DNA from 4 places in the Anaerosalibacter sp. Marseille-P3206 genome. Region 4 is predicted to be linked to each of the others. Evidence: riboswitches for the same ligand, from Rfam matches in the RefSeq annotation. Region 4 holds a riboswitch; each other region holds the start of a gene.
What was found. A riboswitch is a leader RNA that binds a small molecule or an ion and turns the genes downstream of it on or off. The one in region 4 is predicted to bind cobalamin.

Region 1 (5,577 bases), 620 kb from region 4:
ATTTTATCTCTTCTTTCCATTTTTCAAATCTCCTTTATCAATCTTATGTTTTATTCTATTATATATGTATTAAGTTATAAATTTCAATATTAGAATATGCTAATATTGAGAATTGAGTGTTTTTGTTTAAGAATTATGGGTATTAAATATCATATATAAAATTGTACAATTGGAGGTTGGAAAATGTTTAAGGAGTTTAAAGAGTTTGCTATGAAAGGAAGTGTTGTAGACTTAGCTATAGGTGTAATCATAGGTGGAGCTTTTGGGAAAATAGTATCATCTCTAGTTAATGATGTGATTATGCCTATTATAGGTGGACTCATTGGGAAAGTAGATTTTAGCAACTTTTTCATAAGTCTTGATGGGACAAGCTATTCTTCACTTCAAGCAGCAAAGGATGCTGGAGCTGCAACTTTAAATTATGGTGTTTTTATTAATACTGTTATTGAATTTTTAATTATATCTTTTTCACTTTTCATAGTGATTAGGCAGATTAATCGATTTAGGAAGAAAGATGAACCTAAGCCTGTAACTACAAAGAAATGTCAGTATTGCTTAAGTGAAATTCCACTAGAAGCTATGAGATGTCCTCATTGTACTTCAGAACTTGCAGATTAAAACTCTTCTATTGAAGAGTTTTTTCGATTTCAGTGAAGATTGTAATTTCAACTTCAAATAGTGTCTGAAATGAGTTAGTATATAAGTAACCATAAAATTTTGGAGGGATAGTAATGGATTATTTAGATTTGCACAATAGTTCTATAGTAGTAGATGCACATTCAGATATACCACTTCATATTTTAAAAAACAAGATGGAAGGAAATAAAGATGAAGAAATATTTAACGCCTATCATATGCCTCTTTTAAAAGAGGGAGGGGTAAATATAGTAGTTGTAAATTTGTTTGAAAATTTACATCCTGAAGGGTCCTTGAAGGAAGCATTAATCGAGGTATCAGAATTAAAAAAACAATTAGATAATAATGATGAAGCTATACTTATTTACAATAAAGAGGATTTACATAAAGCATTAAAGGAAAACAAAATTGGGGTAGTTCTTTCTATGGAAGGTATGGAGCCTATAAGCAATGAAATAGTATTACTTAGAACATTTTATGAGCTTGGTCTTAGAAGTGCTATACTTACATGGAATTGGAGAAACTATTTTGCATCGGGTAGTTGGGAGACAGGGGGATTAAGTAAACTTGGAAAAGAACTAATAGTTGAGATGGAAAATTTAGGTATTATAATAGATGTGTCTCACTTAAATGAGGAAGGATTTTGGGATATAATGAAAATCGCCAAAACTCCTGTTATCGCCTCTCATTCAAATGCTAAGGCACTATATAATCATGTGAGAAATTTAAGTGATGATCAAATAAAGGCTATTGCAGATACTGGTGGTGTTATAGGGGTTAATACTTATTTTACTGGTGACAAGGAAAAAGGAGAAGTTTCAATAGATACTTACATGAATCATATGGAATATTTATTAGATGTAGCAGGAGAAGATCATGTGGGTTTAGGATTTGATTTTAATGGTTATTTGGGATCACCAAAATTGAAAGGTTTAGAAGACTGTAGCAAAGCAACAATTGTAACAAATGAACTTATTAAAAGAGGATATAGTGAAACAACAATCAAAAAAGTATTAGGAGAGAACTTTTTAGGTGTTTTAGAAAATATACTTAAATAATCCTTATATTTCATAATTCTTTAGTGTATTATATAATTGTATACAATATGCTAAGGAGGAAAAATTGTGAGGAAGTTTATTATTTTATTATTAGTTTTTATAATTGTTTTTTCAAATATATGTATTGCTGATGAAGCCAAAGAGGAAAATGAAAAAGTAGTTATTTCATTAGCTGGAGATACTTGCTTTGATGGAGCTTTAAAAAAACATATTAGTAAATATGGCATCAACTATCCTTTTGATAAAGTGAATTGTTATTTTAATGAAGATGATTTAACTATTTTAAACCTAGAAACTAGTGTGACTACTAGAGGGAAAAAGTGGCCTAACAAACAATTCAACTTTAGATCCAATCCTAATTCAATAAAGGGAATGGCTGAATCAGGTGTTGATGTTGTTACTTTGGCAAACAATCATATTTTGGATTATGGTTATAGTGGACTAATGGATACATTGAAATGCTTAGATAAATACAATATTAAATATACTGGTGCTGGTAAAAATAAGAAGGAAGCAATAGAGGGAGTTATAATCGAAGAAAAGGGAGTTAAAATTGGAATACTATCTTTTTCAAGGGTTATTCCTGATATGAAATGGTACGCAACTAGCGAAAGATCAGGACTTGTAAGTGGTTATGATTATTATGTAGGCGAAATGACAAAGAAAATAGCTGAGATGAAAAAGGAAGCTGATATTGTTATTCTATCTATTCATTGGGGAGTAGAGAGGATAACTACTCCTAGAAAACAGGAAATCAATGTGGCTAAGAAAGCCATAGATTGTGGAGCTGATATAGTAATGGGACACCATCCTCATGTATTGCAGGGAATAGAAGTGTACAATGGAAAGCCGATATTCTATAGTCTAGGCAATTTTATATTTAATTCAGCAAGCAAAGCAGGCACTAATACTATGATTAGTCAAGTAACCATAGTAGACAAAGAGATTCAGAGTATAAATGTAATACCATGTAAGATTATAAATGGAAGGCCAATACCTTTAGAAGGAAAGGAAAAAGCAGAAGCTATTAATAATATAAATAAATTGTCTAAACCTTTTGGGAGTAAGGTAAATGGTAAAGGTTTTATGGAGATAAATTAGTATATAACTCAAATAATATTGGGGGTAATTATATGTATGGTCTCGTATTAGAAGGTGGAGGAGCAAAAGGAGCATATCATATCGGAGCATATAAGGCTATAATGGAGATGGGCATTGAAATTGGTGGGATTGCTGGTACATCCGTTGGAGCATTGAATGGGGCTATGTTAGTCCAAGGTGGATACGAAAAGGCAGTTGAACTTTGGTCAAATATGACATATTCAAGAGTTATAGCTGCTAGTGATGAAGAAATTGAAAAGATAAAAAAAGGTAAGTTAGGAAAAGAAGACATTAAAAATTTAGCTGGAAAAGTAAAATCTGTATTAGATGATAAGGGATTAGATATAACTCCACTAAGAGAATTATTAAATGAAGTAATAGATGAAGAAAAGGTTAGAGAATCTAGAAAGGATTTTGCAATAGTAACAGTTTCTCTTACAGACTTAAAGCCTTTGGAATTATATATAGAAGATATTCCAGAGGGAAAATTAATTGACTATATAATAGCAAGTGCAAACTTTCCTGCTTTTAAGAGTGAAAAAATTGATGGTAAGAAATTTATAGACGGTGGACTTTATAACAATCTACCTATAAATTTACTTTCTCACAAAGGTTATAAAGATATAATTGCTGTTAGAACTCATGGGCCAGGTAGATTAAAAAAGATAGATGATAAGGGATTAAATGTAATATATATTTCCCCTGTAGATGATTTGGGTAAGACCTTAGAATTTGAAAGTCAAACTGCTATAAGGGATATGGAACTTGGCTACTATGATGGATTGAAAGCACTTAGAGGTTTGAAGGGATATAAGTATTATATCGAAGGGAAAAGGGATGAAGATTATTTCATAAATAAGTTCTTAAGTTTTGGAGAAGAAAAGATTCTTCAAGTTGGAAAAACTTTAGGAATAGAAGGCGTACCTTATAAGAGGGCAATATTTGAATATATAATACCTAAAATAAGTACATTAGTTGGTACTAATAAGGGGAATGACTATGAAGATATTGCTATTAGATTTCTTGAACATTTAGCAGAAAAATATGAGGTGGAAAGATTTAAAATATATAGTTTCGATGAATTTTTAAATTTAGTATTAGAAAAACATGAATGTGATGAACTAAAAAGGGAAAATGGTTTTTTAACTAAGTTAGTAAATAAGGTAGATTTTCTTTCTGTATTAAACAAAGATGAGACAATATTAAATATTGCAGATATTTTATTTTGAGTTAGTGAGTCAAGGGACGGTCCCCTGACTCACTATTTTCTATTTGACATAAAATCTAAAAAAATGATATCATGGAATAGAAAATAGAATAAGAGTTTAGGTGCCCTATGGGTTAAAAGGGAAAGTGGTTAAAACCCACTACAGCCCCCGCTACTGTGAATGGTGACGAATTCCATATCCACTGGCTATTGCTGGGAAGGAGGAAGGAGGATTGAGCCATGAGTCAGGAAACCTGCCTGAACAAAAGCCATCTTTCGGAGGGAAAGACAGTGCTTGTTGATTGGTTCACAAATGAAAAATATGAACTTTTATGACAAGAGAACTTCGAGAGAAGTTCTTTTTTTAAATTTGGAGGTGAAGTCATGAGTAGTATTATGGTACAGGGAACTACTTCTTCTGCAGGTAAGAGTATGCTTTGTACAGCTCTATGTAGAATTTTTGTAGAAGATAATTTAAGTGTATTTCCATTTAAAGCTCAAAATATGTCATCTAAATCTTATATTACTGAAGATGGATTAGAAATAAGTACAGCACAAGCATTACAAGCTACAGCTGCAGGACTAAAGCCAGATCCTAGGATGAACCCAATTTTATTAAAGCCTACTGGTGATAGGTCTAGTTTAGTTTATTTAAAAGGGAAATTATCTGAAAATATGGATGCAGTAGAGTATTTTAAATTTAAAACAAGTTTAAGACCCATGATATTAGAAACATTTGAGGAAGTGGAAAGTGAATATGATGTAGTAGTCATAGAAGGAGCTGGTAGTCCTGCTGAAATCAATCTAAAAGAAAATGATATTGTGAATATGGGAATGGCTGAAATGGCAAACTCTCCTGTGCTTTTAATAGCAGATATTGATAGGGGAGGGGTGTTTGCATCCCTTTATGGAACAGTAATGCTTTTAGAGGAAGAAGAAAGAAAGAGAATTAAAGGTTTAGTGATAAATAAATTTAGAGGAGATATATCTCTTTTACAATCAGGAATAGACATGATAGAAGAATTACTTGATATTCCCGTAGTTGGAACTATCCCATATGTTCATATAGAATTAGAAGACGAAGATAGTTTAACTGATTATGAAAAGAAATGTAATAGTAGTGCTCAAGATGAAATGGAAAAGATAGAACAAATCAAGAAATTAGCAAAGGTAGTTAGAGAAAATATGGATATGGAATATATTTATTCATTATTAGACATAAATGTAGGTGAATAATATGGTAGATTTACTTTTGGCAGTGGTATTAGATTTTTTAATTGGGGACCCCTATAGCTTTCCTCATCCTGTGAAGTTAATGGGCAATATTATTTCACAGGAAGATAAATTAGTAAGAAAGGTTTTTAAAAGTAGAAAGGGACTAAAATTTGGTGGATTTATAATAGTTGTTTTCAATATGTTTATATCCTTTTCTATTCCCTTTGTATTACTTAAATGGCTAAAGCAATATGATGTGGCTTATCATATTGTAAATACTTATCTAATGTATACATGTATAGCAGCTAGATGCCTTCATAAAGAGGCTATGAAGGTATATCATGCTTTTTCCAATGGTAT
Region 2 (5,577 bases), 570 kb from region 4:
ATAAACTCTCTCCACAACACAGTAAAAACTTCCATATTATACTACCTTCCTATTCGTAAAGTTATAGAAAACATCTTCCAAAGTTGTTTTTCTAATAGTACATGAAATACTCTCAACATTTGAAATATACTTTTCTGCTTCTTCCTTCTCCTTAAAATATGCATAATTAGTCTTCATTTCATTGTCAAAATATTCAACAGTGTAAATACCTAAATCTTCTTTAAACCTATCAGGAGTATCCTTTTTGAATATTTTTCCCTCATTTATCAAGCAAACTTGATTGCAAAGATAATCTGCTTCTTCAATATAATGAGTCGTAAGAAGTATGGTCTTACCTAATGTCTTCATATATTTCAATATATCCCATATCTTCCTTCTACCATTTAAATCAATCCCCACAGTAGGCTCGTCAAGAAAAACAACATCTGGATCGTTAATTAAAGCCTTAGCTATCATAAGTCTTCTCTGCATTCCTCCAGAAAGATTCATAGCCTTTTTATCTCTATGTTCTTCTAACTCCATAGCAACAAGAAGTTCATCTATTAAATCTTTATAGTCCTTTATTTTGAATAGTTTAGCAGCAAAAACTAGATTCTCATATGCTGTTAGTTCTTTGTCTAAATTGGTATATTGGGGAACAACCCCTAATCTCTTTTTTATTTGCATATTATCCCTAGACATAACTTGTCCATCTATTCTCAATACCCCTGTTGTAGGTTTTAATAATCCTGTAAGCATATTGATAAGGGTACTTTTACCTGCTCCATTGGGTCCAAGAAGGCCTAAAAATTCTCCCTCTTTAATCGTTAAGCTCACATTTCCTACAGCAGTAAAATCCCCAAACTTTTTAGTCACACCATCTATTTCAATCAAACAAATCACATCCATCCTTTATTAATTAACATCTCCTCACCTTTTCGGGTATAAAATAAAGACCTACCACACTAACTGCACTTCCTGCAAGTAAAGATGAAAGAATAATAAACATAAATCTAGTCCTCTCAACATTAAGACCAAGGCCAGTAGCCACTTCATCTCCCAACATCAAAATATTTAATTTGCTTGGTAAAAGCATTACCAACACAATTCCAACTGCAGCATATGGAAACAATATCTCTTCTGGCAGAATTGCTTAAATCATATCCTTCAAATGAGAAACAAATATTTCTTGTACAGCTTCATTTTCCCCTAAACCATTAAGATAAGTTTCTACTTCAAATCCTTCACTTAAAAGAATACTCTTCCAAGAATCTTCCTCATCTCCAGCCATATCATTAGTTGCATGATCCCCTGCCACGAGCATAAATGGTTTCAAAACAATCTTTTTAATATTCTTTTCTTTCAAAATAGGAACTATATCCATAATAGTTTTACTTCCTTCCACTGTAGCAATATAAGCATTTTCAATATTCTTTTCTCTTAACTTTTCTTCAAGTATAGAATAAGACTCATCACTCACATGGTCAGTTCCATGACCCATAAATATCACTGCTTCATCATCACTAATTTTCCCAATATTAAGTGCTTCCACTACTCTTTCATAATCCCTATCATCAGACAATAATGGTTTCCCAACTTTAATATCTATACTGCTATTCTCTTTAAAGTCAGCAATTTGTTTTTGCATCTTCTCATATTCATGCCCAGGTATTATATGAAGAGATTGTACATATATCTCGTCAAATTCATCTTCCTTCAACTTGTCCAAAGCTTCAGCTACATTATCAATAACAAGCTTGTCTCTTTTTTTAAGAATATTTATAACCATCTGAGATGTAAAAGCCCTCCTCACATCGCAGTCTTTAAATTCATCTCTAATCCTATTCTCTACACTTTCAATACATTTCTTCCTAGTATCCTCATAAGTAGTTCCAAAGCTAACAACAAGAATTCCCTTTTTCATCTTATCCCTCCGTAGTTTGATTTTAAAAATAAAAAAGCCCTAACCTTCAGGTTAGGGTATTTTTTGACATAAATACACAATAAAAACAAGTAACGACTTCCCTCCGAAGGTTTACTAAAAAAGCAATAGGCAGGTCTCCTGACTTGTGTTTCATCCTACTCTCAACGCCTTCCCAGTTAAGCCAGTGGCAACAAGTTGATTTCATCACACTTACAGTAGCGGGGGCTGTATCGGATTTTAACCGATTTCCCTTTTAATCAAATGAACCTCATACTTTTTCATTATTCGATTTTATCCATTTATATATTATCATATAAGATTTTTTTGTTCAATTAATTTTTGTGTTTTTTTTGACAATGGTAGAAAACCTACATTTAATTCCCTATATATCAAATAAATATTTTATTTCCTCTTCACTTAATTTTGATACCAAAGTTTCTCCTTCTGTTATTACCTTGTCTATCATTTCTTTTTTTGATTCTTGAAGTTTAAATATCTTTTCCTCAATAGTCCCCTTGGTTATAAGTTTAATCACTTGAACTGTATTCTTCTGACCAATTCTATAAGCTCTATCTGTAGCTTGATCTTCAACAGCAGGATTCCACCAAGGGTCAAAATGAATAACCATATCTGCTCCTGTTAAATTAAGACCAGTACCTCCAGCTTTTAGCGAAATTAAAAACACATCTCCCTTTCCTCCATTGAAGTCTTTTACTAACTTACCTCTTTCCTTAACATCAGTAGAACCATCTAAATACATATATTCAATATGATTTTTTGCCAACACATCTTTTATAAGGTGTAACATACTAGTAAATTGAGAAAACAACAATATCCTATGTCCACTTTCAATAGCATCAACTAATATCTCTTCTAGTGAATCAAGTTTCCCACTACTAGCACTATAATTTTCAATAAACATTCCCGGATGACAACAAATTTGTCTTAATCTTGTAAGACCTGCTAGTATCTTTATTTGACTTCTATTAAAACCACTAACATTTATTTCTTCTTCAATTTCTCCTTTTATAGCTTGTAAATAAGCAAGGTAAATTTTTCTTTGCTCTACCGTCATATCTACTACAATTTGTTGTTCTATCTTATCTGGAAGTTCTTTTAGTACATCTTTTTTAAGCCTTCTCAAAATAAATGGCCTTATATGATTGTTTAAATCCCTAAGTGCACTTCCATCTTTGTCTCTTACAATAGGCTTTTCGTACTTTTCAATAAATTTCCCATGGGAAAGTAAATATCCAGGCATAAGATAATCAAATATAGACCAAAGTTCTGTAAGAGAATTCTCCATTGGTGTTCCTGTTAGAGCAAAATAATTCTTCGCCTTTATTCTCTTTACTGTTCTGGCATTTAATGACTTAGGATTCTTAATATGTTGAGCCTCATCTAATACAACATATCTAAAAGAAAAATCCTTGTAAAGTTCTAAATCCTTTCTAATAAGTGGATAAGAGGTAACAACAACATCATAATTCTCCATATCCTTAACCATTTGAGTTCTTTCACTTTTGCTACCTGACACTACCAATACTTTAAGTTTGGGTGCAAACTTTTCTATTTCAGATTCCCAATTGTATATTACTGAACTAGGTGCTACAACCAATGAAGGCCTTGAGCCATTTTCTTCAACTTCAGATAATAAAAATGTAATAACTTCAAGAGTCTTTCCTAATCCCATATCATCAGCTAAAATTCCACCAAATCCATAATTAGATAGTACCTTTAACCACTTAAAACCAAATCTTTGGTAATCTCTAAGAACTCCTTCTAGCCCTACTGGAATTTCAAAATCCATATCTTCAGGTTCATTTATATCATTTATTAATTTCTTAAAGCTTAAATTCTTTTTAATAAAATTAATCTGTCTATCCTTTAAATAATTATCTAAATAAGCTGCCCTAAACTTAGGTATTGAAACACTTCCATTTGCTAATTCATCATTACTTACATTTAGATAATCCAAAATCTCCCCCATATACTCTAATTCACTATTATCAAGAGGTAAAAATGAGCCATCTTTTAATCTAAAATATCGTTTCTTTTCTTTTATGGCATTAAATATATCTCCCAGCTCATTCATATCTATATCATCTGTTTCAAAATCGAAATCCAACATATCTGTTTCTTCATTAAGCTGAATTCCTCCACTAATATATGAGGACTTTCTAAATGTCATATCCTTAAAACTTTCCGAATAATAAATATTGCATAAACTCTGTAATTCAGGTATAGTTTCAAAGACAAAATCATATATCTTTTCTTCTTCATCCATATAAATTTCACCATCTATAACTTTAAAAGCACTTTCCTCTAATTCTTTAAGAATTGCCCTTTCCTTTTGTACATCCCGAAGAAGTATTTTATCTTTTCTAGTTAAATTGCTATCATCAGAACTAAAAGGATTAATATTTATATCATCATATATGAAACTAAGCTTTCCAGTAATCGTATTGTCTTTTCTATCTAGGTATATTTCACCTATAAATTCAGGACTATATATTGCCTCATTAATAGAATCAGATAACTTCAATTCTGCTATATCTTTCACCTTTGGGAGCACTTCTGAAATAAAAGATTCCCTATGCTTCAAAGGTACTTTCAATACTCCTCCATTACTTCTTATTACTTCATTATATAGTGGTATTATTTTTTTCCTTTGTTCATCAGAAATCTTATAAATCATACCATTATTAAAAAAGTACATTCCATTCGAAATAATAGGAACCATTTGTGATTCATAGTCTATTTTGAATAGTAAATCATTATCGTCCTCACTAATATTTATAGATAGTGGCAAATCACTTTCAATTATCTCTACATTATTATAAGTTTCACCCTTAATAGTAGCATTAAAACTTCTACCCTTAATAAGTTCAAAAAACTTTTGAAGACTTTTGGGTGTAAATAATATCCTCTTATCTTTAAATATACTTTCGCCATAATTATTATATCCACTGTAATTTGCCTGATAGTTTTCATATAGTAACTTCAAAAAGCTAATGATTTCCCTATCTTCTTCTTTGAAAACGTGTATACTTGGATTAAAAGTGAAATACTTCCCAAATACAATCTCTTCCCCATCTTCTAAGCTTTCAAAAAACTTTCTAATGCTCTTCACTACATACAGCTTATCTTCACCCATTCTCAAATTTAAAAATGAGGATTTTGACATCCCATCAAAGCTATTGTAATCGAACTCATAATTATATTCTATATTAACTGGAATCTTATCCTTTTCATCTTCATAACTAAAAAAATTAATCAAGTTTAAAACAGCTTTTTCGTCTTTCCTTTGCAGAATAGTATTATGAATTTGAGAGTTTTTTAAATAGAAAAGAAATGCTATGACATGCTTACAGTCTCCTGAATATTTTTGAAAGGCTGGGCAACTACATTGTGTATGAATAAGATTTCCATATTCATCAAATCCTACTTCCACTTTGTAATATTCAGATCCCTTAACCAATCCCAACATATATCCTGTATTTTCATCTTGTACAGCACGGATTACTTTTCCATTATTATAATATTGTTCCCCTCTGAAAAAAGTTGCATAATTATCTGCCCTTTGCAATAAAAACTTATCATTTATATTAAACATAATACACCCCAATAATAACTTTTCTATGATTATTGTCAAATGTTATAAACATTATAAT
Region 3 (5,577 bases), 650 kb from region 4:
CTTATGATTGAAGCTTTAAATAGGATAAAATAATTTTAATTAAATTTTATTTATATAGGGAGGAATTATTATGGATATTGAAAAAACAGGTTTATTAGAAAGAGAAGAGATCCCTGTAAAGTATAAATGGGATTTAGAGTCAATGTATGCAAATAATGAATTATGGGAAAAGGATTTTGAAAAGGTAAAAACTTTAGCAAATGAAATTGAAGTTTACAGTGGAAAAACAGTAGAAAGTAGTAAGAATTTATTAGATGTTTTGGTGTTAAAAGATGAATTATATAGACTATCTTACAATGTATTGGTGTATGCAAGAATGAGATCTGATGAAGATAGTAGAAACAGTACTTATCAAGCCCTTACAGACAGGGCTATGGGTTTGGCAGCTTTGGTACAAGAGAAAACTTCTTTTATAGTACCAGAAATACTTTCTCTAGATGAAAGTGAAATGGAAAAGTATATAAATGAGCAAAAGGATTTAGAAGTATATAGACATTTCTTAGATACAATCTTAAGAAAAAAAGAACATGTATTATCTCAAAGAGAAGAAGCCCTATTAGCTCAAATGTCAGAAGTAAGTGAATCACCACAAAATACTTTTTCAATGTTAAATAACGCAGATATTAAATTCCCAAGTATTGTAGATGAAAATGGAAATGAAGTAGAAATAACTCATGGAAACTTTATACCATTTATGGAAAGCAAAGATAGAAGGGTGAGAAAAGATGCTTATGAAAATCTATATCATACCTATGGAAACTTTAAAAATACTTTTGCTTCTACATTAAATGGTTGTGTTAAGAAAAATATTTTTTATGCTAAGGCAAGAAATTATAACTCAAGTATAGAAGCATCTTTAGATGAAAACAATATACCTGTATCTGTATATGATAATTTACTTAATTCAATAAATAACAATTTAGATGCAATGCATAAATATATCAGTATTCGTAAAAGAGCATTAGGAGTAGATGAACTTCACATGTATGATATATATACTCCTATAGTTAAAGATACTGATATAAAAGTTCCTTATGAAAAGGCACAAGAGGTAATCATAGAAGGACTACATCCTCTAGGAGAGAATTATTTAGAAGTATTAAAAGAAGGATTCAACAATAGATGGATTGATGTGTATGAAAACAGAGGTAAAAGAAGTGGAGCTTATTCTTTTGGGACATATGATTCTAAACCTTTTGTACTATTAAACTATCATGAAACTCTTGACAATGTATTTACAATTGCTCATGAAATGGGACATTCTATTCATAGCTATTTTACAAGAAAGAATCAACCATATATTTATGGAGGATATAGTATATTTTTAGCCGAGATAGCTTCTACTACTAATGAAGCTCTTTTGATGGATCATATGCTTAAAAATGCAAAAGATAATAGTGAAAAATTGTATTTACTAAATCATTATTTAGACCAATTTAAAGGTACTATTTATAGGCAAGCTATGTTTGCAGAATTTGAAAGAGATATCCATGAATATGTTGAAAATGGAGGCGCACTAACAGCAGATTACTTATGTGATAGTTATAAAAAATTAAATGAAAAATACTATGGTCCTGATATGGTAATTGACGATGAAATAGCAATGGAATGGGCTAGAATACCTCATTTTTATTACAATTACTATGTGTTCCAATATGCAACTGGTTTTTCATCTGCAATTTCGCTATCAGAGAAAATACTAAAAGAAGGTAGTGAAGCTGTAGATAGATATATAGAGTTTTTAAGTAGCGGAGATTCAGATTATGCAATAAATGTACTTAAGAGAGCAGGAGTAGATATGACTACTAGCGAACCAATAGATAAGGCGTTGAAATTATTTGGTAAGTTAGTTGATGAAATGGATAAATTAATTTAGTATAAAAGGAGACCATTAGGTCTCCTTTTTCAAAATAATTATAATATTGACAAAGTGATTTATTTAGCATAAACTAGAGTTGGTTAGTGAAATAGTTATATGAAAATTAAATACCGTTATGTTTATAAGTTTATTTATATAATTAATAGGGAAGTTGGGTGAAAAGCCCACGCAGCCCCCGCTACGGTAAGTATTTCTTCATTATGATTGAAGAGTGTTTATCAATATGCCACTGGATTTTTCTGGGAAGGCGATAAACATATACTAAGCCCGGAGACCTGCTTATAAACAGTTTGCATTTTTCGGTGGGAAAAATAGTAACAATATGTTGTAGGACTTTGTGTTTATATATAAAGTTTATATATTTGTGTATTTTTCTGCCGTTAAAAATTTAACGGTTTTTTATATTTTTTGATACAAAATTAAATAAGAGGCTATTGGTGTAATAAAAATACTTAAAAGGGAAGTTTGGTGAAATTCCGACACGGTCCCGCCACTGTAATAGATAGAAGCTTATCAAAACCACTGTGCATGAGCATGGGAAGGTGAAAGATTCGTTATTCTTAAGTCAGGAGACCTGCCAATAGTAGCAATGCTGTTTATTACTCACGAGGATGAGGAGGTGTTATTAAATTAGTAGAGTTATCTACTTGTTAATTATGCCTTTCTGCCTTTAGAAAGGTTTTTTTGTGTGAAAATTAAAAGGAATGGAGGATTAATATGAATATTCATGAATACCAAGCAAAGGAAATATTAAATGAATATGGGATACAGGTTCCAAGGGGGCAAGTAATATTTACTCCTGAAGAAGCTTTTAAGGCGGCATGGAGAATAGAAAGCGATGTAGCAGTTGTAAAAGCACAGATTCATGCAGGTGGTAGAGGAAAAGCTGGAGGAGTAAAAATAGCAAAGAGTATTGATGATGTAATGCTTCATGCAAATGAACTATTAGGGAAAAAACTAGTTACTCACCAAACAGGACCTGAAGGCAAAGAGGTAACACGACTATTGATCGAAGAAGGCTGCGATATAAAAAAAGAATATTATATAGGACTTACTTTGGATAGAGGCACATCTAGGATTGTTTTAATTGCATCTGAAGAGGGAGGAACCGAGATTGAAAATGTAGCTAAAGAGATGCCAGATAAGATATACAAAGAAATAATAGATCCTGTTATTGGATTGACTCCTTTTCAAGCACGTCGCATTGGTTTTAATATTAATATTTCTAAAGAGCTTATGCAGCAATTTGTAGAGTTGTTACTAAATTTGTATCGTTGTTTTGTAGATAAAGATTGTACTATTGCAGAAATTAATCCTCTAGTAGTTACTGAAGATGGAAGAGTAATGGCATTAGATGCGAAAATGAATTTTGATTCCAATGGGTTGTATCGTAATAAAGATATATTAGATTATAGAGATTTAGAAGAGGAAGATGAAAAAGAAATTGAAGCTTCAAAATATGATCTTTCTTATGTATCACTAGATGGCAATATTGGTTGTCTGGTAAATGGCGCAGGTTTAGCAATGTCAACAATGGATATTATAAAATATTATGGTGGAGAACCAGCAAATTTCCTAGATGTTGGTGGTGGTGCCACAGAGGAAAATGTTAAAGCGGCGTTTAAGATTATTCTTTCAGATAAACGCGTAAATGGAATATTTGTTAATATCTTTGGAGGAATTATCAAATGTGATGTAATTGCAAATGGGATTGTTGAAGCTTGCAAGGATATAAAGGTCAAAGTGCCTATTGTAGTTAGATTGGAAGGTACTAATGTTGATGAAGGAATAGAAATACTTAACAATTCAGGATTAAATATTGTTACTGCAAATTCAATGGGTGAAGGTGCTAAGAAAATTGTTGAATTAGTAAAGTGAGGAGGGAATTTTTATGAGTATATGGGTTAATAAGGATACATTGGTAATTGTACAGGGGATAACTGGTTCAACTGCTAGTTTTCATACAAAGGAAATGTTGGATTATGGAACAAAAATAGTAGGTGGTGTTACTCCAGGTAAGGGTGGAACAAAAGTACAAGGAGTTCCAGTGTTTAATACGGTTAAAGAAGCTGTAGAAGAAACTAATGCAAGCGTTTCTGTTATTTATGTTCCTGCTCCTTGGGCTCCAGATGCAATAATTGAAGCAGTTGATGCTAAGTTGGATATGGTTGTTTGTATTACTGAACATATACCAGTGCAGGATATGGTAAAAGTTAAGAGATATATGGAAGGAAAGAAAACTCGTTTAATAGGGCCTAATTGTCCGGGAATAGTTATACCAGAGGAATGTAAAATTGGAATAATGCCTGGATATATTCACAAAAGAGGTCATGTAGGGATAGTATCACGTTCTGGAACCTTGACTTATGAAGCTGTTTATCAATTAAGCCAAAAGGGAATTGGACAGTCTGCAGCTGTTGGTATTGGTGGAGATCCCATAAATGGAACGAATTTTATAGATGTTTTAAAGGCATTCAATGAAGATGAAGATACCAATGCAGTTATTATGATTGGTGAAATAGGAGGTACTGCAGAGGAAGAAGCAGCGCTATGGATCAAAGAAAACATGTCAAAACCTGTAGTAGGATTTATAGCTGGTGCCACAGCACCAAAAGGTAAGCGTATGGGCCATGCTGGAGCAATTATTTCAGGAGGCAAGGGAACAGCAGATGAAAAAATAAGAATGATGAAGAAATGTGGAATAGAAGTAGCTGATACATGTGCCACAATAGGAGACACTCTTGTTGAAGTTTTGAAAGAAAAAGAATTGTTAGATTATTGTCTATAAAAATGTATTGACATATATATATAAAACAAATATTATATCAATAATTAAATAAAAAACATTTCGTCTTTTATATGGATGAAATGTTTTTTTATCAGTTATTTAGTCCTATCATGAGAAAGGATAGTTTAAAAATAGACACGGAGACTAAAAAACGACACACATAGATTGTTAATTTAATGGCATTGTAAGTATACATTATTCAATTGATATGTGAAAAATAAATCAATTAATAATGGTCAATTAAAAAATTAATGTCTATTTTCAGACTCTTGTTTTTTTAATTGACTAATTTTACCTTTTATAAAATCTAGTTTAAAAAGGATGTAAATCAGTATTATTAGCGGTTTTGACTATATTATTTGCAAATTAATTATTTATAGATTATTATATATATTGTGGTATGATATTTGCAACATACTTAATAGATGTTACATTAATTTTATGGGAGGTGAAGGCCTTGAAAAGAATGTCATTTATGTTAAAACAACATATAGGAGCACCATGTAATCCAATAGTTAAGGCTGGAGACGAAGTGAAGAGAGGACAATGTATTGCAGAGCCTTCAGGACTAGGTGCTAAAATATTTTCAAGTATTTCTGGTAAAGTAGAAACTGTTAATGATACTGAGATAGTAGTACTTGCAGATGATGTTCAAAACAAGGATTATGTTAAAATAAAGGAATGTGATTCAATACTTGATACTATTTATGAAGCTGGGATAGTTGGAGCTGGTGGAGCTGGTTTTCCAACTCATATTAAGTTGAAAGCTGATATACCAGATGGTTATATAATAGCAAACTGTGTTGAATGTGAGCCAGCATTGCATCACAATATTAAATTACTAGAAGAAGACCCTGGTGTTGTAATAAGGGGTATAGAATATGCAATGAAGGTTACTAATGCTCCAAAA
Region 4 (5,577 bases):
AAATCTTCTCCACCAATATTTCCATTTTGCCTTGCAACTAAATCTGCACCAACCTGAGTAGCTACATTTCCTCCTATACTATCTTCTCCATAGATTCTAAATACATTATCTCCACCAATTTCTAAGATAACAGTTTTTACTGGATCTTTATCTTTTGCAAAATTTTTAGCTTTTTCTATTTCATCTTTCATGTTGTTAACTATTTCATTTGCTTTATCTTCAACATCAAAAATTTTACCCATATTTAAAATATCTTCATATTCGTTTTCTAAGGAATTAGGTTGTACAACACCACTATTCTGTGCCATATAGGTGTTAATCCCTCTTTCATGCCAAAAATCAACATCTCCTAAATTCTTTTCACCAAATAGAGAATACCAGCTTAGTATAAAGTCAGGTTCCATTGCAAGAACTTCCTCTTTTGTAGGTCTATTTTCATAATATTTAACTTTTTCAAAAGCTTCTTTGTATTCGTCTTTTACTTCATGATCTAATCCAGCTGTAGCAACAATTCTATCTTCCAATCCTAATGCTAATAATGTTTCAATAGAATTTTGATATACAGCCAAAACCCTTTCTGGTGACTTTTCAAATGTAATCTCCACAGGTTCAGCAGAATAATTATACGTCTTTATAGTTACTGGATAGTGAGATTCATTATTATTTTCTGACTCTTCCATAGACTCTTGAGCAACTGTAGAAACATTTTCCTTAACATCAGATTCCTTACTACATCCAGTAACTCCAAAAATCATAATTATAGCTAAAAACAAACTTAAAAACTTTTTCATGCTATCCTCTCCTTATGTGTTTTAATGAGTACCTTCGATAATCTGAATACCCTTTGATTCAAAAATCTCCTTTATTTCGTCTAATCTATTAGCTTCACATTTAACTATACAAACTCCTAGATGAAGTTTATCAACTCCATTTTCTTTTAATTTTTCTGCTATATTTATTATATTTTCCTTAGTATTTTTAGAGCAAATATCACAAGTAAAGAAAGACATAATTTCAGTATCTATATTCTTATATTGGGAAAAATGTTTTTCTTTATTATTATAAGCCCTGAAACATCCCATAGTTGTACATATACCATTAATTTTTTCACATATTCCAATTGCTATTTTCATATTTCCCCCTAATTAAATTTAATAAAAAAACAATCCTTTAATACACACAACAAAGGATTGCTCATAGAGAATGTCTATAAACCATTTTATTTACCCCCTTTATCGTCCGTAAAGTATAGTAATATAAAATAGGCAGGTGTTCTGACTTAAGCCTCATTGTTTTTTCAGCCTTCCCAGTTTCCCAGTGGCATATTGAAAAAACTACTCTATTACAGCGGCGGGACCGTGTGGGATTTTCACCCAACTTCCCTTTTAATCTACAAATTAAAAATTAATAGAACCTATTTTAAACTATTAAATTGACAGTTAAATTTTACTAGGTGGTTAAAGATTTGTCAAGCCCAAGTACCGTAAGTTTTGCGACAAAAAAACCTTCCCTACTGTCTCACCTTATGTCGCAGCATGGTTTTATTTAGTCTCCATAACAAATCTATGAACATTAGCCAAATATATATCATTGAATTGTTTTTAATATTTTTATATTATATATTTGAAGGTTGACATAGCACTCAACCTTTAGACTAATAGCAGTTCTGTCTACAACTGAGGCAAGCTTATAGCTTGCCTTTACATATTAAAACTCCTACTTTATAGAAGGAGTTTTTTTTTATTTATCGAATATATAAATATAACATTATTCTGCAAACATATTTATACAAGGGGGAGATAATTTGATTAAAAAAAATACTATAATTACAATATTAGCATTTGTTTTATTACTTAGTTTTGTACCAACTGTAAGCTATGGAATTGAAACTCCAACCTACAGAGCTTTACTAATAGGTAATAGTAATTATCAAACTTCTGAAAACCTCAATGGTCCATCAAACGACTTAATAAGAGTTGAAAATGCTCTTACTTTTAATTACTTTGGAACAAACAATACACCTTTCACTAGTATAATAAAGAATCAAAATTTAACAAAAGATGAGATAATAAATAGTATTAGAGAAGCATTTAAAGACGCTAAACCAAGAGATGTTTCCTACCTATACTATTCAGGCCACGGTGCATATGATATTTCAAATAATACATCCTATTTAATAGGAGTAGATGAATATGGTTTAAGCGTTCATGAATTAGAAAAAGAACTAAGAAATATACCTGGGACAATTGTAGTGATATTAGATAGTTGTCACTCAGGAGGATTCATAAATAAGAGCTTTGGAACAATGTCTGAAAACAACTATACAGAAGAAGATTATCTAAAAAATTATAATCAATCTATTTTAGATGCCTTTACAAAAATAAAAAGCCGAAGCTACTTAACAGATAGTAAATACAAAGTTATTACAGCAGCTTCAATAAATCAATATTCCTATGAATATAATTTTTCAGATAGTTGGGGGTGGGGAGGAGAATTCACTAGAGCTTTTGTAATGGGCAATGGATATAATGGCAATTTTCTAGCTGATGGTAACTATGATGGTAATGTAACTCTACAAGAAATTTATTACTATACTATGAATAACGTAAGAACAAGTAATGTCCAAACATATCCTATTGGTGACAACTTTATAATTGGCTCTACTATAAAAAAAGCTTCTCCTGAAAATATAATTACTTGGAAAACCTCTTATGATATTCCTCTTAATAAGGCATGGAATATTAAATTTAACATGAAATTAAATAAAGATGCATTGGAAGATAATATATATATATTAGATTCTAATGGCAATAAATTCCCAACAGATGCTAAAATAAGCTCTGATGAACAAAACATTACTATTACTCCTTTAAAAAACTATGATTACAATTCCCAGTATACTATAGTAATCGAAGACAATATATACTCACAAAGAGGACATAGACTTAAAGATAAAGTATTAGCCTCTTTTTTCACAGTAGAAGGTATAATAGATTATGAAAATACATGTTTAGATTTTGTTCAAAATGGCCATTTCACTAATCATTCATATCCAACTATACGAGAGGCCTTTGACAACTACTTTTATAATCCCGCTTGGGAATATTTCTACTCCAATGAAGATACACATGTAGTCGAATTTAATGGGATGGTCAAAAAAAATGGTGTTTATGGAAATCTAATAATACAATTCACAGTAGACTTAATAGAAGAAAACTTTAATGTAAACTATGTAGCATTTAACAGTGAACCTTTAACTACTAAAGAATTTGAAAGCCTTTTAAATGCAATATATGACTATTATATTAATACACATAAGTAAAACACAGAAACGAAAGAAGAACTCATTTCTAATTAGAAATGAGTTCTTCTTTGTTTATTTATTCAGTTCTTTCAATTGTTATAACTTCCTCCACCATATTTCCTGCCATATCTACAAGAACTATTTTTAATTCATTAATTCCTATATCTAAATCTACATCAAAAGTAAAGCTTTCTTCAATAGGTTCTACTATTGAATATTGAGATAATCTATCAACTCTATTAACTTCACTTCCATTAATATATAAAGTTAAAGCTGGAAAATTATCTTTCATCAATATTTCTAAAGTAGCGCTTTCATCTGTAAGCTCTCTTTCCTTTACTTCCACTGTCAACTCTGGTTCAGTAGTATCTACCCAAAATCTTCTAACTATGCTAGTCTCTACTCCACCTTGACTAATAGAAAGGATTTCAACCTCATGATATCCATCTTCAAACTCTAATTCAAGTTCAAATTCATATCCTTCACCACTTCTTATTACTTCATCATCTTGTTTTATTTCGATCTCTTCATTATAGGATACATCAGCTTGTATTCCATTAATTTTAACTACAGGAGTTAATGTTGTATCAAATACATAACCACTAAATTTAATGACATTTTCATTGTATGGCTCTAGTAATTCAGGATTAATTAAGTAAATAACTGGTCTACCTTCATCCTTACCTTCCGCAATATTCTTTTCCCTCATATTACCTGCATAGTCTAATACCACCACTTTAATCTCATAATTTGTTAACCCTGATAGATGTTCTAACATATCTATTTCAAATAGATTTTGTTCATCTTCTACTTCTATATTTTCTACAGGTTTGTTATTAACAAATATAAGTATTCGTGAAAGACCTATTCCACTATCTTCAGCTTCAAATTTTAACTTTGAACTATATTTATCAAATGATAAATTGCTTATCTCTGGTGCTTTAGTATCCACATATACAGGTATTTTCTTTTCCTGCCACCTTGCTCCATCATAATGGATTTTAGATTCAATCTCATAATAATACAATCCATCTTCAACAATCTCACCATTTATCTTACCATCCCAAGCTCTATTAGGATTGAAAGAAAATGGTAATTTCCTTCCTCCATCAATATAAGTTTTTGATGCAAACTGCTCTGTTAAAATAGTTGATAATTTGTTTCCTTCACTATCTAAAATATTATATCTAACTTCTTCAGCATTTCTCATAAATGAAGGTATTGGAATAACTATATTAGTTCCAAATATTTCACCATCAGCAGTACCTGGACTAATAGCAGCTTTACTAGGAATCATAAAGTTGAATTCTCCATCTATCATTCCAGCATATCCATAATAGGATTCTTCTCCTAATTCTTCAAATCCGTCTAATATCTCTGGTTCATCCCAGCTACCATAAAACCCTAAGAAAGGTATGCTAAGTTCAGGATAAGTATCAGAAGTATCAGCTAATCTAACAAATCCTTCAACAAACATATTTCTATACAATTCCTCATCCATTCCAAAATCTACATGTAAAGTAAAATCTACATAATCCTTTGCAGGAATCGTTATAGTATCTGGTCCTGATACTACTTTATCAATTTCTCTAGCTACTAATAAATTGAAATGATCTTGGTAAATATAATCAGTTAACAAATCTAAATCAATACTATAAGTAATCTCCTTATCAGTTGTATTGATTGCTCTTAAATTTAAATCAAATTCAGTTTCATTAAAATCAAACAACTCTACCTTAGCCTCATTATTTAATCTATTAACCACTATTACTGGTGTAACTATGGCACTTTCTACATCCATTAATCCTGCGCCCTGTTTTCTTGGTGAAATAGCTATGTTTTCTTCATCTAATAAAACTTTAGCTGTATTCATCAATAGTATCTTTGCTAATTTAGTCTGCTCACCAATAGAACTTTCTTTAGCTGACGATGTATAAACCGTTTCATTCCCATGTATATCCATATAGATAAGTGTTTTAGGAAGAACAGACAAATCTTTTACTTCCTCATTAAACAATGTAATTATATTCCCTTTGCTAGTTTTAATATAGATTGGTTCGTTTTCTGTAATAGCCTTTAATATTTGCTCATTAATCATATCACTATATTCTGAATCCAATAACCTTCTATCATAAGCCCTATTTCCAATAATTATAGAATTATTAGGCAATGGTGATACCTTATCACCTATTTCATCACCTATAATTAAATCTTCAAGATGCAATTCATTTAATCTGCCATTTTTACTAATATATTCCTTAACTATTGCAGCA

Region 1: linked by a shared signal. The riboswitch ahead of BQ9840_RS06215 (cobyric acid synthase) and the one ahead of BQ9840_RS09070 (CGGC domain-containing protein) in region 4 are both predicted to bind cobalamin.
Region 2: linked by a shared signal. The riboswitch ahead of BQ9840_RS06535 (sirohydrochlorin cobaltochelatase) and the one ahead of BQ9840_RS09070 (CGGC domain-containing protein) in region 4 are both predicted to bind cobalamin.
Region 3: linked by a shared signal. The riboswitch ahead of sucC (ADP-forming succinate--CoA ligase subunit beta) and the one ahead of BQ9840_RS09070 (CGGC domain-containing protein) in region 4 are both predicted to bind cobalamin.

Annotation. Positions count from the first base shown of each region.
Region 1 covers NZ_FUHM01000002.1:993,749-999,325, reverse strand. Annotated here, with positions in the region: gene BQ9840_RS06240 (deoxycytidylate deaminase) at 1-20, opposite strand, end outside; gene mscL (large conductance mechanosensitive channel protein MscL) at 184-618, shown strand; gene BQ9840_RS06230 (dipeptidase) at 732-1,694, shown strand; gene BQ9840_RS06225 (CapA family protein) at 1,761-2,795, shown strand; gene BQ9840_RS06220 (patatin-like phospholipase family protein) at 2,828-4,024, shown strand; cobalamin riboswitch at 4,106-4,279, shown strand; gene BQ9840_RS06215 (cobyric acid synthase) at 4,387-5,238, shown strand; gene cbiB (adenosylcobinamide-phosphate synthase CbiB) at 5,240-5,577, shown strand, end outside.
Region 2 covers NZ_FUHM01000002.1:1,049,734-1,055,310, forward strand. Annotated here, with positions in the region: gene BQ9840_RS06520 (ABC transporter permease) at 1-35, opposite strand, end outside; gene BQ9840_RS06525 (ABC transporter ATP-binding protein) at 37-873, opposite strand; gene BQ9840_RS06530 (iron chelate uptake ABC transporter family permease subunit) at 899-1,111, opposite strand; gene BQ9840_RS06535 (sirohydrochlorin cobaltochelatase) at 1,133-1,903, opposite strand; cobalamin riboswitch at 2,014-2,189, opposite strand; gene BQ9840_RS06540 (SNF2 helicase associated domain-containing protein) at 2,286-5,519, opposite strand.
Region 3 covers NZ_FUHM01000002.1:2,267,070-2,272,646, forward strand. Annotated here, with positions in the region: gene BQ9840_RS12190 (peptidoglycan D,D-transpeptidase FtsI family protein) at 1-33, shown strand, start outside; gene pepF (oligoendopeptidase F) at 71-1,876, shown strand; cobalamin riboswitch at 1,986-2,177, shown strand; cobalamin riboswitch at 2,298-2,476, shown strand; gene sucC (ADP-forming succinate--CoA ligase subunit beta) at 2,597-3,757, shown strand; gene sucD (succinate--CoA ligase subunit alpha) at 3,771-4,667, shown strand; gene prdC (proline reductase-associated electron transfer protein PrdC) at 5,068-5,577, shown strand, end outside.
Region 4 covers NZ_FUHM01000002.1:1,617,345-1,622,921, reverse strand. Annotated here, with positions in the region: gene BQ9840_RS09075 (ABC transporter substrate-binding protein) at 1-791, opposite strand, end outside; gene BQ9840_RS09070 (CGGC domain-containing protein) at 813-1,133, opposite strand; cobalamin riboswitch at 1,247-1,433, opposite strand; gene BQ9840_RS09065 (caspase family protein) at 1,805-3,322, shown strand; gene BQ9840_RS09060 (S8 family serine peptidase) at 3,381-5,577, opposite strand, start outside.